DNA from 2 places in the Streptomyces diastaticus subsp. diastaticus genome. Region 1 is predicted to be linked to the other one. Evidence: riboswitches for the same ligand, from Rfam matches in the RefSeq annotation. Region 1 holds a riboswitch; the other holds the start of a gene.
The links. Region 1 has a riboswitch for glycine ahead of gcvT (glycine cleavage system aminomethyltransferase GcvT). Riboswitches for the same ligand answer to the same signal wherever they lie in the genome.
Positions count from the first base shown of each region.

Region 2: linked by a shared signal. The riboswitch ahead of gcvP (aminomethyl-transferring glycine dehydrogenase) and the one ahead of gcvT (glycine cleavage system aminomethyltransferase GcvT) in region 1 are both predicted to bind glycine.

Region 1 covers NZ_BLLN01000005.1:1,826,140-1,831,564, forward strand. The annotation lists gene Sdia_RS25250 (enhanced serine sensitivity protein SseB C-terminal domain-containing protein) at 1-169, opposite strand, end outside; gene Sdia_RS25255 (enhanced serine sensitivity protein SseB) at 323-1,090, opposite strand; gene Sdia_RS25260 (AAA family ATPase) at 1,173-1,904, opposite strand; glycine riboswitch at 2,180-2,284, shown strand; glycine riboswitch at 2,285-2,403, shown strand; gene gcvT (glycine cleavage system aminomethyltransferase GcvT) at 2,444-3,568, shown strand; gene gcvH (glycine cleavage system protein GcvH) at 3,702-4,079, shown strand; gene glyA (serine hydroxymethyltransferase) at 4,099-5,370, shown strand.
Region 2 covers NZ_BLLN01000003.1:1,324,176-1,329,600, forward strand. The annotation lists gene Sdia_RS14375 (MerR family transcriptional regulator) at 1-359, shown strand, start outside; gene Sdia_RS14380 (DNA polymerase IV) at 418-1,797, shown strand; gene Sdia_RS14385 (PRC-barrel domain-containing protein) at 1,876-2,247, opposite strand; glycine riboswitch at 2,364-2,461, shown strand; gene gcvP (aminomethyl-transferring glycine dehydrogenase) at 2,639-5,425, shown strand, end outside.

The sequences.
Region 1 (5,425 bases):
ACTGCGCGTCGGGCGAGCCGGCCTGGCCGTGCCAGAGCAGCATCCAGACCTGCCCGCCGGGGTCGGCGAGCGCGTGCAGCAACCCCTCGTAGGCGTCGTACCGCCCGGGGGCCACCTGGCGCAGCATGTGCTCGACCTGCCCGGCCGCGGCCGTGCCCGACGCACTCACCTGTTGACCGCCCCTTCGTCACTTCGTCCCCCGGGGCCTGCCCCCGTCATGCCGGGACCGGTTCCGCGTGCGGAACCGGTCCCGGCATGAAGACAGCTTAGGCCCTGTACCCGTCGGCGAGGCCGGGCCCGGACGTGGTGCCGGACCCGCCGCCTACGGCTCGCGCCGGTAGAAGGGGCGCAGCTTGCCCGCCATCCAGCGGGCGACCAGGTCGTCCGTGGCGTCCAGCAGGACGAGGTTGACCGGCCACGGGACCGGCGTGCGGCCCAGGGCGCGGCCGAGGGCGTCCATGGCGCGCTGGGCCGCGTCGTCGTCGCGGCGGTTCAGCTCGACGCCGATGAACAGCACCGGGTCCTCGGCCTCGACGCTGGCCAGGCAGCGCCGGGCGGTGGCGACGACACCGGACTCCTCGAACTCCCCGGCGGCGACACCGAGGAAGTCCACCGGGTCCTCCTGCCAGTCGGGCTCGTAGGTGCGCACCCGGCCGCCGGTGGCGGGCCCGTCGAGCGGGGACCGGCCGGTGCGGCACAGTTCGGCCACGGCGAGCGGGGGCAGCGGGACGCCGACGGTGCCGCCCGGGTTGACCGCGATGCCCAGTTGCGGGGGCAGGCCGCGGGCGAACTCGGCGGCGGGGGCGACGGCGAAGGCCAGGTGGCCGCCGACGCAGGAGCGGAACTGCTGCTCCGAGCTGAACACCGGGACGTACGCGCCGCCGTCGATGTCCAGCGTCGGCAGGTCCAGGGCGCCGCTCTCCGGGCCGCCGCCGTTGGGCAGCGGGACCCAGACACTGCTGCGGCCGAGGACCTCGACCAGCCGTCCGCCCGCCGACTCGGCGCCGAGGGAGGCCGCAAGGGCCTCCTCCAGTTCGTTGCTCGGCCATCCGCCGTAGACCCCTTGGGGGGCCTGGGCCGGGATGCTCATCTGCTCACCGCCTGATCACACATACCTCGCCTGCGCCCCGACCCTACCCGCGTCGCGGGCCGGTCGGGGAGCGGGAGTTGACTCAGGCGCGGAAGGTGAGGGCGCGCAGCCGGCCGGCGGCGGCCCGGTCGAGGAGGACGGCGGCGTCGCAGCCGCGCGGCGGGTCGCCCGCCTCCAGGGCGGCCAGCAGGCGGGCGACGGCGCGGCGGTGGCGCAGGAAGGCGTACCTGCTGACGCCTCTGCCGCGGGCCCGCTGGCCGTCCAGGGCGGTGTCCGGGTCGACGTCGAGGAAGAGCAGGTGCAGGGAGCGGCCGCGGCGGCGGGCCTCCCGGGTGAGCCAGTGACGGACCCAGCTCTGGGTGCCGCAGTCGTGGACGACGACGCTGCGGCCCGAGCGGAGCAGGCGGCGCAGGGCGGCGTAGTGGGCGATCCGGGCCAGCGGGCGGTACAGGGCGTAGGGCAGGGCGGCCGGGAGGCGGGCCTCCCACTGCTCGCGGGTGTCCTGGGAGTCGGCGCGGGCGGCGCGGACGGTGCGGCGGATCAGGGTGGACTTGCCGCTGCCGGGCAGGCCGGAGATGACGACCAGGTCGCCCTGGCCGAAGGTGAGGGTGTCGGGTGCGGGGCGGTCGCCGGGGCCCCGCAGGTCGCGGACGGCGGCCGGGGCCCGGCGGGCGCCCGGCTGGGCGGGCAGGGCGGAGAGGGTGGCGTCGAGGGCGAGGGCGGGCGGGACGGGCCCGCCGGAACTGTGGGGCGGGGCGGACACCGCTCGTCCGCTGCTGCTCTGCACCGTGGTCGGCTCCCCCCGTGCGGTCACGTGCGTCATCCTCCCCGATTGTTAAAGAGAAGGTAATGCGGCACAAGCCGATTACCGGTCCTGTCGGCCGCCACCGGCGGTTTCTCTGGCTGGTCACGCAGGGCGGGGGCCGGTTGGTTCCGCCTGGTGGCGGCGGTGGCGCCCGGATGGCTGGAAGCCGCCGTTCGCGGGAGGGACGGCGGGCGCCGTACGGGCCAGGGTGCGCCCGTACGGGGAGGGGTTCTGCCGGGCGGGGGTGCGTGCAATGATGGGCGTCGAACTGCATACCGGCCGCTTGAATCCGCGCGGGAGAGTTCTGCCGGGCCCCGAAGCCCTGGTCAGGACGCCGAAGGAGCAAGTCCCTCCCTTGAATCTCTCAGGCCCCGTACCGCGCGGGCGAGGCACATCTGAAAAGCGGGCCGCTCCGTCGGCCCCACCCAAGGTGCAAGTCATGGCCGCCCGGCCGCGCGTCCGGGTGGCCGGGGCGAACCTCTCAGGTTTCGATGACAGATGGGGAGGATCGATTCCCCCTCGCCGTCATGCCCTGGGAGCGCCCGGATATGAGCCAGACCCCCCGTACGACCGCACTCGACGCCACGCACCGGGCGCTCGGGGCCACGATGACCGACTTCGCCGGCTGGGACATGCCGCTGCGGTACGGCAGTGAGCGCGACGAGCACCAGGCGGTACGGACCCGCGCCGGGCTGTTCGACCTCTCCCACATGGGCGAGATCACCGTGCTGGGCCCCGACGCCACCCGCTTCCTCGCCCACGCCCTGGTCGGCAACATCGCCACCGTAGGCCCCGGCCGGGCCCGCTACACGATGATCTGCCAGGAGGACGGCGGCATCCTCGACGACCTGATCGTCTACCGGCTCGGTACCGTCGAGGCCCCCGAGTTCATGGTCGTCGCCAACGCCGGCAACGCCCAGGTGGTGCTGGACGCGCTGACCGGACGGGCCGCCTCCTTCGACGTCGAGGTCCGCGACGACCGCGACGCGTACGCGCTGCTGGCCGTGCAGGGCCCCGCCTCCAGCGCGATCCTCGCCTCCCTCACCGACGCCGGCCTGGAGGAGCTGAAGTACTACGCGGGCCTGCCCGGCACCGTGGCCGGGGTCGAGGCGCTCATCGCACGGACCGGCTACACCGGCGAGGACGGCTTCGAGCTGTTCGTGGCGCCCGGTGACGCGGTGGCCCTGTGGGAGGCGCTGACCACCGCCGGGGCCGAGGCGGGGCTGGTGCCGTGCGGGCTCTCCTGCCGCGACACGCTGCGTCTGGAGGCCGGCATGCCGCTGTACGGCCACGAGCTGACGAGGGCGCTCACGCCGTTCGACGCCGGACTCGGCCGGCTGGTGAAGTTCGAGAAGGAGGGCGACTTCGTCGGCCGCGCGGCGCTGGAGAAGGCGGCCGAGGAGGCCGCCGCCCGCCCGCCCCGCACCCTGGTCGGCCTGGTCGCCGAGGGCCGCCGGGTGCCGCGCGCCGGCTACCAGGTGGTCGCGGACGGCCAGGTGATCGGCGAGGTCACCTCGGGCGCCCCCTCCCCCACCCTGGGCAAGCCGATCGCCATGGCGTACGTCGACGCCGGCCACGCCGCGCCCGGCACGCCCGGAGTCGGCGTCGACATCCGCGGCAGCCACGAGCCGTACGAGGTCGTGGCCCTGCCCTTCTACAAGCGCCAGAAGTAGCCCCACGTCCCCGCGTCCCCGGGCGGGCCCGGCCGCGCGCCGGGCCCGGAAGTGACGCGACGCACCCGGTCCGTCCCGGATGGCGAGACCTTCCGTTCACCAGCACACCCCCGCGTACAGGAGAATTCACCCCATGAGCAACCCCCAGCAGCTGCGCTACAGCAAGGAGCACGAGTGGCTGTCGGCCGCCGAGAACGGCGTGTCGACGATCGGCATCACGGAGTACGCGGCAGGCGCGCTCGGTGACGTCGTCTACGCCCAGCTCCCGGAGGTCGGCTCCACGGTCACCGCGGGCGAGACCTGCGGCGAGCTGGAGTCGACCAAGTCGGTCAGCGATCTGTACTCCCCCGTCTCCGGTGAGATCACCGAGATCAACGAGGACGTCGTGAACGACCCGTCGCTGGTGAACACCGCCCCCTTCGAGGGCGGCTGGCTGTTCAAGGTGCGCGTCACCGAGGAGCCGGACGATCTGCTCTCGGCCGACGCGTACACCGAGTTCTCCGGCAACTGAGACCACCCCAGGGACTGTGATGTCTTCGAAGTCGCTTCTGAACGCCCCCCTCCACGAGCTCGACCCGGACGTCGCCGCCGCCGTCGACGCCGAGCTGCTCCGTCAGCAGTCCACGCTCGAGATGATCGCCTCGGAGAACTTCGCTCCGGTCGCCGTCATGGAGGCGCAGGGCTCCGTCCTCACCAACAAGTACGCCGAGGGCTACCCCGGCCGCCGCTACTACGGCGGCTGCGAGCACGTCGACGTGATCGAGAAGATCGCCATCGACCGCATCAAGGAGCTGTTCGGCGCCGAGGCGGCCAACGTCCAGCCGCACTCCGGTGCGCAGGCCAACGCCGCCGCGATGTTCGCGCTGCTGAAGCCGGGCGACACGATCATGGGCCTGGACCTGGCCCACGGCGGTCACCTGACCCACGGCATGAAGATCAACTTCTCCGGCAAGCTCTACAACGTGGTCGCCTACCACGTCGACGCCGAGAGCGGTCAGGTCGACATGGCCGAGGTCGAGCGGCTCGCCAAGGAGTCCCGCCCGAAGCTGATCGTGGCCGGCTGGTCGGCCTACCCGCGCCAGCTGGACTTCGCCGCCTTCCGCAGGATCGCGGACGAGGTCGGGGCGTACCTGATGGTGGACATGGCGCACTTCGCCGGGCTGGTGGCGGCCGGGCTGCACCCCTCGCCGGTGCCGCACGCGCACGTCGTCACCACCACCACACACAAGACGCTGGGCGGCCCGCGCGGCGGCGTCATCCTCTCCACCGCCGACCTGGCCAAGAAGATCAACTCCGCGGTCTTCCCCGGCCAGCAGGGCGGTCCGCTGGAGCACGTGGTGGCCGCCAAGGCCGTCGCGTTCAAGGTCGCGGCCTCCGAGGAGTTCAAGGAGCGCCAGCACCGCACCGTCGAGGGTGCCCGCATCCTCGCCGAACGCCTCATCCAGCCCGACGTCACCGACCACGGCGTCTCGGTCCTCTCCGGCGGCACCGACGTCCACCTGGTCCTGGTCGACCTGCGGATGAGCGAGCTGGACGGGCAGCAGGCGGAGGACCGCCTCCACGAGGTCGGCATCACCGTCAACCGCAACGCCGTCCCGAACGACCCCCGGCCTCCGATGGTCACCTCGGGTCTGCGCATCGGCACCCCGGCGCTGGCCACCCGCGGCTTCGAGGCGGAGGACTTCGCCGAGGTCGCCGACATCATCGCCGAGGCCCTCAAGCCCTCCTACGAGGCCGAGGCGCTGAAGGCGCGGGTCACCGCCCTCGCCGAGAAGCACCCGCTGTACACCGGACTCAAGTAGTCCGGACGCCGGCGGTACACCCCCGCCGGCGTCGCACCGCGCACACTGGAGGGTG
Region 2 (5,425 bases), on a different contig from region 1:
TCTACGGCTTCTGTGACGTGGTCGTCCTCAAGATCGTCAAGCGGCTCCTGGACACCGGCGTGTCCTTGCAGAACATCCGCACCACCGTCCAGCACCTGCGTGACGGAGGTTTCCGCGACCTGGAACGGATGACGCTGATGAGTGACGGCGCCACCGTCTACGAGTGCACCTCGCCCGACGAGGTGGTCGGCCTCCTCCAGGGCGGTCAGGGCGTCTTCGGCATCGCCGTGGGCGTGGTCTGCCAGGACGTGGAGAGTGCCCTCGCGCAGCTTCACGGCGAGCGGGTGGAGACCGGCGAGACGGTGATCCGCCACCACCCCGCCGACGAACTCGCCCGGCGGCGCAACCGCGCGGTCTGAACCGCGCCCCCGAGCCGCACGGCCACCGTTGTCGGTGGCATGGGGCAGCATCGAAGACGTGAGATCCACGCCGACCATCCTCCACCTGGACATGGACGCCTTCTACGCCTCGGCGGAGCAGGCCGCCAAGCCGAGCCTGCGTGGCAAGGCGGTGGTGGTCGGCGGGCTGGGGCCGCGCGGTGTGGTCGCGACCGCCTCGTACGAGGCACGGCGGTTCGGGGTGCACTCGGCGATGCCCACCGCGCAGGCGCGCCGGCTGGCGCCGCACGCCGCCTATCTCACGCCTCGCTTCACCCTCTACCGCGACATCAGCAACCAGGTCATGGGGCTGCTGCGGGCGCTCTCCCCGCTGGTGGAGCCGCTCAGCCTCGACGAGGCCTTCGTCGACCTGGAAGCGGGTGGGGCCGCCTGGGACAGCGCCTCGGCCCAGGAGACGGCCCGCCGGCTGCGGGCGGACATCCGGCGGGTCACCGGGCTGAGCGGATCGGTCGGGCTCGCCGTGTCGAAGATGCTCGCCAAGATCGGCTCCGAGCGGGCCAAACCCGACGGCCTGCTCCTGATCGAGCCGGGTACCGAGCGGGATCTGTTGGCACCGCTTCCGGTCCGGGTGCTGCCGGGCGTCGGCCCGGCCACCGGAGACCACCTGCGCCGCGCGGGCATCACCACCGTCGAGGAGATCGCCGAGGCGGGCCAGGACGAACTGGTCCGGCTGCTCGGCAAGGCGCACGGCGCGGGGCTGTACGCCATGGCCCTCGCCCTCGACGAGCGGCCCGTCGTCTCGGAGCGCGAGGGCAAGTCCGTCTCCGTGGAGGACACCTACGACCTCGACATCCACGACCGGGTCCGGGTGCGCGGCGAGGTCGCGCGGCTGGCGGAGCGGTGCACCGGGCGGCTGCGCGAGGCGGGCCGTTCAGGGCGCACGGTGGTCCTCAAGGTCCGCCGGTACGACTTCTCGACCCTGACGCGTTCGGAGACGCTGCGCGGCCCCACCGACGACCCCGCCGTCGTCCGGGAGTCGGCCGCCCGGCTCCTGGAGGGCGTGGACACCACTGGTGGTGTCCGGCTCCTGGGCGTGGGCGTGAGCGGCCTCGCCGACTACACACAGGAGGACCTGTTCGCCCAGGCCGCGGGGGAGCGGGCGGTCGCCGGGAAGACCGGGCGGGAGCCGGAGGCCCCCGAGGGGATTGAGGCCGAGGCCGTGGACACCGTGGCGCCGGCGGCGCCGGAGGAACGGCGCTGGCCCGCCGGCCATGACGTCGTCCACGAAGTCCACGGCCACGGCTGGATCCAGGGGAGCGGCGTGGGGCGGGTGACGGTCCGCTTCGAGACACCGACCTCGGCGCCGGGCCGGGTGCGCACCTTCCGCACGGAGGACCCGGAGCTCAGCCTGACCGCGCCGCTGCCGCTGGTGGTGGAGAGCGGACACGGGGAGGGGTGACCGGCGGGCGGGGCCCGCGCGGCCTCCGGGGTCCGGCCGTGTTCCCGGCGCTCCCGCCCGCTCTCCCCCGGCCCTGGGTCAGGTCTCCTCGGTGCCCGCGACGTGGCCGAAGTCGCGGTCCGCGGGCGGCTCCGGGGCGGCGAGGTCCAGGCCGTAGTGATGGTAGAGCTGGAGTTCCTGCTCCGGGGAGAGGTGGCGGCCCACACCGAAGTCCGGGGCGTCGCGGATGAGGGCGCGCGCGAACGGTATACGCAGTCCTCCGTCGGTCAGCTCGCTCGGTTCGAGGGGGACGAAGGCGTCGCGGCTGAAGAGGCCGGTGCGGACGGCGGCCCACTCGGGGACGCCGGTCGCGTCGTCCAGATAGACCTCGTCGACCGTGCCCACCTTGGTGCCGTCGCGGTCGAACGCCTTGCGTCCGATCAGGCTGCGGGGATCGATATCGCTCTGCACGGAACCCTCCCAGGGCATCGCAGCACATCCGTCCCTCCTACGAAAGAGCACTTCCTGCCGCTCGGCCACTCGAACGGACCCTGCGTGGTCCCCGCTGATAGGCTGGCTGTGGCTGTCGACCCCGTGCGGGAGAGTCCTCCGGCGATCACCGCGGAGGCGCCGAAGGAGCAACTCCTCCCCGGAATCTCTCAGGCCCCCGTACCGCACGGACGAGGTCACTCTGGAAAGCAGGGCGGGTGGCGGACGGTCCGTGCGCACCTCGGCCTCACCGACGGTGAAAACCGGTGCCCGCGCCGGTGAAGCTCTCAGGTCCGGATGACAGAGGGGGAGGCCGTACGGGCACCCGCGGCGGGTGCCCCTCGCAGGTCGCGTCGACCAGGAGGCCTCCGCAATGACCGCCAACCGCATCCCGCTCTCCCGCCTGGAACAGGGCGTCCCGTTCGAACAGCGGCACATCGGGCCCGACGCCGGTGACCGCGCCAAGATGCTGGCCCAGGTGGGCTACGGCTCGCTGGACGAACTCACCGCCGCCGCCGTCCCCGACGTGATCAAGAGCGCCGACGCCCTGGACCTGCCCGAGGGCCGCTCGGAGGCCGAGGTCCTCGCCGAACTGCGCGGTCTCGCCGACCGCAACCAGGTCGTCGACTCCATGATCGGCCTCGGCTACTACGGCACCTTCACCCCGCCGGTCATCCTGCGCAACGTCATGGAGAACCCGGCCTGGTACACGGCGTACACGCCCTACCAGCCGGAGATCTCGCAGGGCCGGCTGGAGGCGCTGCTGAACTTCCAGACCGCCGTGGCCGACCTCACCGGCCTGCCCACCTCCGGCGCCTCGCTGCTGGACGAAGGCACCGCCGCGGCCGAGGCGATGGCGCTGTCGCGCCGGGTCGGCAAGGTCAAGGAGGGCGTCTTCCTCATCGACGCCGACGCCTTCCCGCAGACCGTCGCGGTGATCGAGACGCGCGCCGAGCCGACCGGTGTCGAGGTGGTCGTCGCCGACCTCGGCGAGGGCATCCCCGCCGAGGTGGCCGAGCGGGGCGTCTTCGGCGTCCTCCTCCAGTACCCCGGCGCCTCCGGCGCCGTCCGCGACCTCAAGCCGGTGATCGACGCGGCGCACGAGCTGGGCGCCGTCGTCACCGTCGCCGCCGACCTGCTCGCCCTGACCCTGCTGACCCCGCCCGGACAGCTCGGCGCGGACATCGCCGTCGGCACCACCCAGCGCTTCGGTGTCCCGATGGGCTTCGGCGGCCCCCACGCCGGATACATGGCGGTCCGCGAGAAGTTCGCCCGCAGCCTGCCCGGCCGCCTGGTCGGCGTCTCGGTGGACGCCGACGGCGACCGCGCGTACCGGCTCGCCCTCCAGACGCGCGAGCAGCACATCCGCCGTGAGAAGGCCACCAGCAACATCTGCACCGCGCAGGTACTGCTCGCCGTGATGGCCGGCATGTACGCCGTCTACCACGGGCCCGAGGGACTGCGCGCCATCGCCGGACGCACCCACCGTTTCGCGGCGCTCCTCGCCGCCGGTCTCCGCCAGGGCGGTGTCGAGGTCACCGAGGAGTCCTTCTTCGACACCGTGACGGCGCGGGTTCCCGGCCGGGCCGCCGAGGTCGCCTCCGCCGCCCGCGAGCGGGGAGTCAACCTGCGGCTGGTCGACACCGACCACGTCTCCGTCGCCTGCGACGAGACCACCACCCGCGCCCACCTCACCGCCGTCTGGGAGTCCTTCGGTGTCGGCGCCGACGTGGACCAGCTGGACGGGGCCGCGCCGGACGCGCTGCCCGGGACGCTGCTCCGCGAGGACGCGTACCTGACCCACCCGGTCTTCCACCAGTACCGCTCCGAGACGGCCATGCTCCGCTACCTGCGCCGGCTGGCCGACCGGGACTACGCGCTGGACCGGGGCATGATCCCGCTCGGCTCGTGCACGATGAAGCTGAACGCCACCACCGAGATGGAGCCGGTCACCTGGCCGGAGTTCGGCGCCCTGCACCCCTTCGCCCCCGCCGGCCAGGCGCAGGGCTACCTCACGCTCATCCGCGAGCTGGAGGAGCGCCTCGCCGAGGTCACCGGCTACGACAAGGTCTCCCTCCAGCCCAACGCCGGTTCGCAGGGCGAACTGGCCGGGCTGCTCGCCGTACGCGGTTACCACCGGGCCAACGGCGACCTGGACCGTACCGTCTGCCTGATCCCCTCCTCGGCCCACGGCACCAACGCCGCCAGCGCCGTCATGGCCGGTATGAAGGTCGTCGTCGTGAAGACCTCCGACGACGGCGAGATCGAGATCGGGGACCTGCGGGCCAAGATCGAGCAGTACCGCGACCAGCTCGCCGTGCTCATGATCACCTACCCGTCGACCCACGGTGTCTTCGAGGCGCACGTCGCCGACATCTGCGCCGCCGTCCACGACGCGGGCGGCCAGGTGTACGTCGACGGCGCCAACCTCAACGCGCTGGTCGGCCTCGCCAAGCCCGGCCGGTTCGGCGGTGACGTCTCCCACCTCAACCTGCACAAGACCTTCTGCATCCCGCACGGCGGCGGCGGCCCCGGCGTCGGTCCGGTCGGCGTCCGCGCGCACCTGGCGCCCTACCTGCCCAACCACCCGCTCCAGCCCGCCGCCGGACCCGCCACCGGTGTCGGCCCCGTCTCGGCCGCCCCGTGGGGTTCGGCGGGCATACTCCCGATCTCCTGGTCGTACGTCCGGCTGATGGGCGGCGAGGGGCTCAAGCGCGCCACCCAGGTCGCGGTCCTCGGCGCCAACTACATCGCCAAGCGGCTGGAGCCGCACTTCCCGGTGCTCTACACCGGTCCCGGCGGTCTCGTCGCCCACGAGTGCATCATCGACCTGCGTCCGCTCACCAAGGCCACCGGTGTCAGCGTCGACGACGTCGCCAAGAGGCTGGTCGACTACGGCTTCCACGCGCCGACCATGTCCTTCCCGGTCGCCGGCACGCTGATGATCGAGCCGACCGAGAGCGAGAACCTCGCCGAGCTGGACCGCTTCTGCGAGGCGATGATCGCCATCCGCGCCGAGATCGAGCAGGTGGCCACCGGCGCCTGGCCGGCCGAGGACAACCCGCTGCGCAACGCCCCGCACACCGCCCGCACCCTCACCGGCGAGTGGGACCACCCGTACACCCGCGAGCAGGCCGTCTTCCCGTCGGGTGTGCACGCG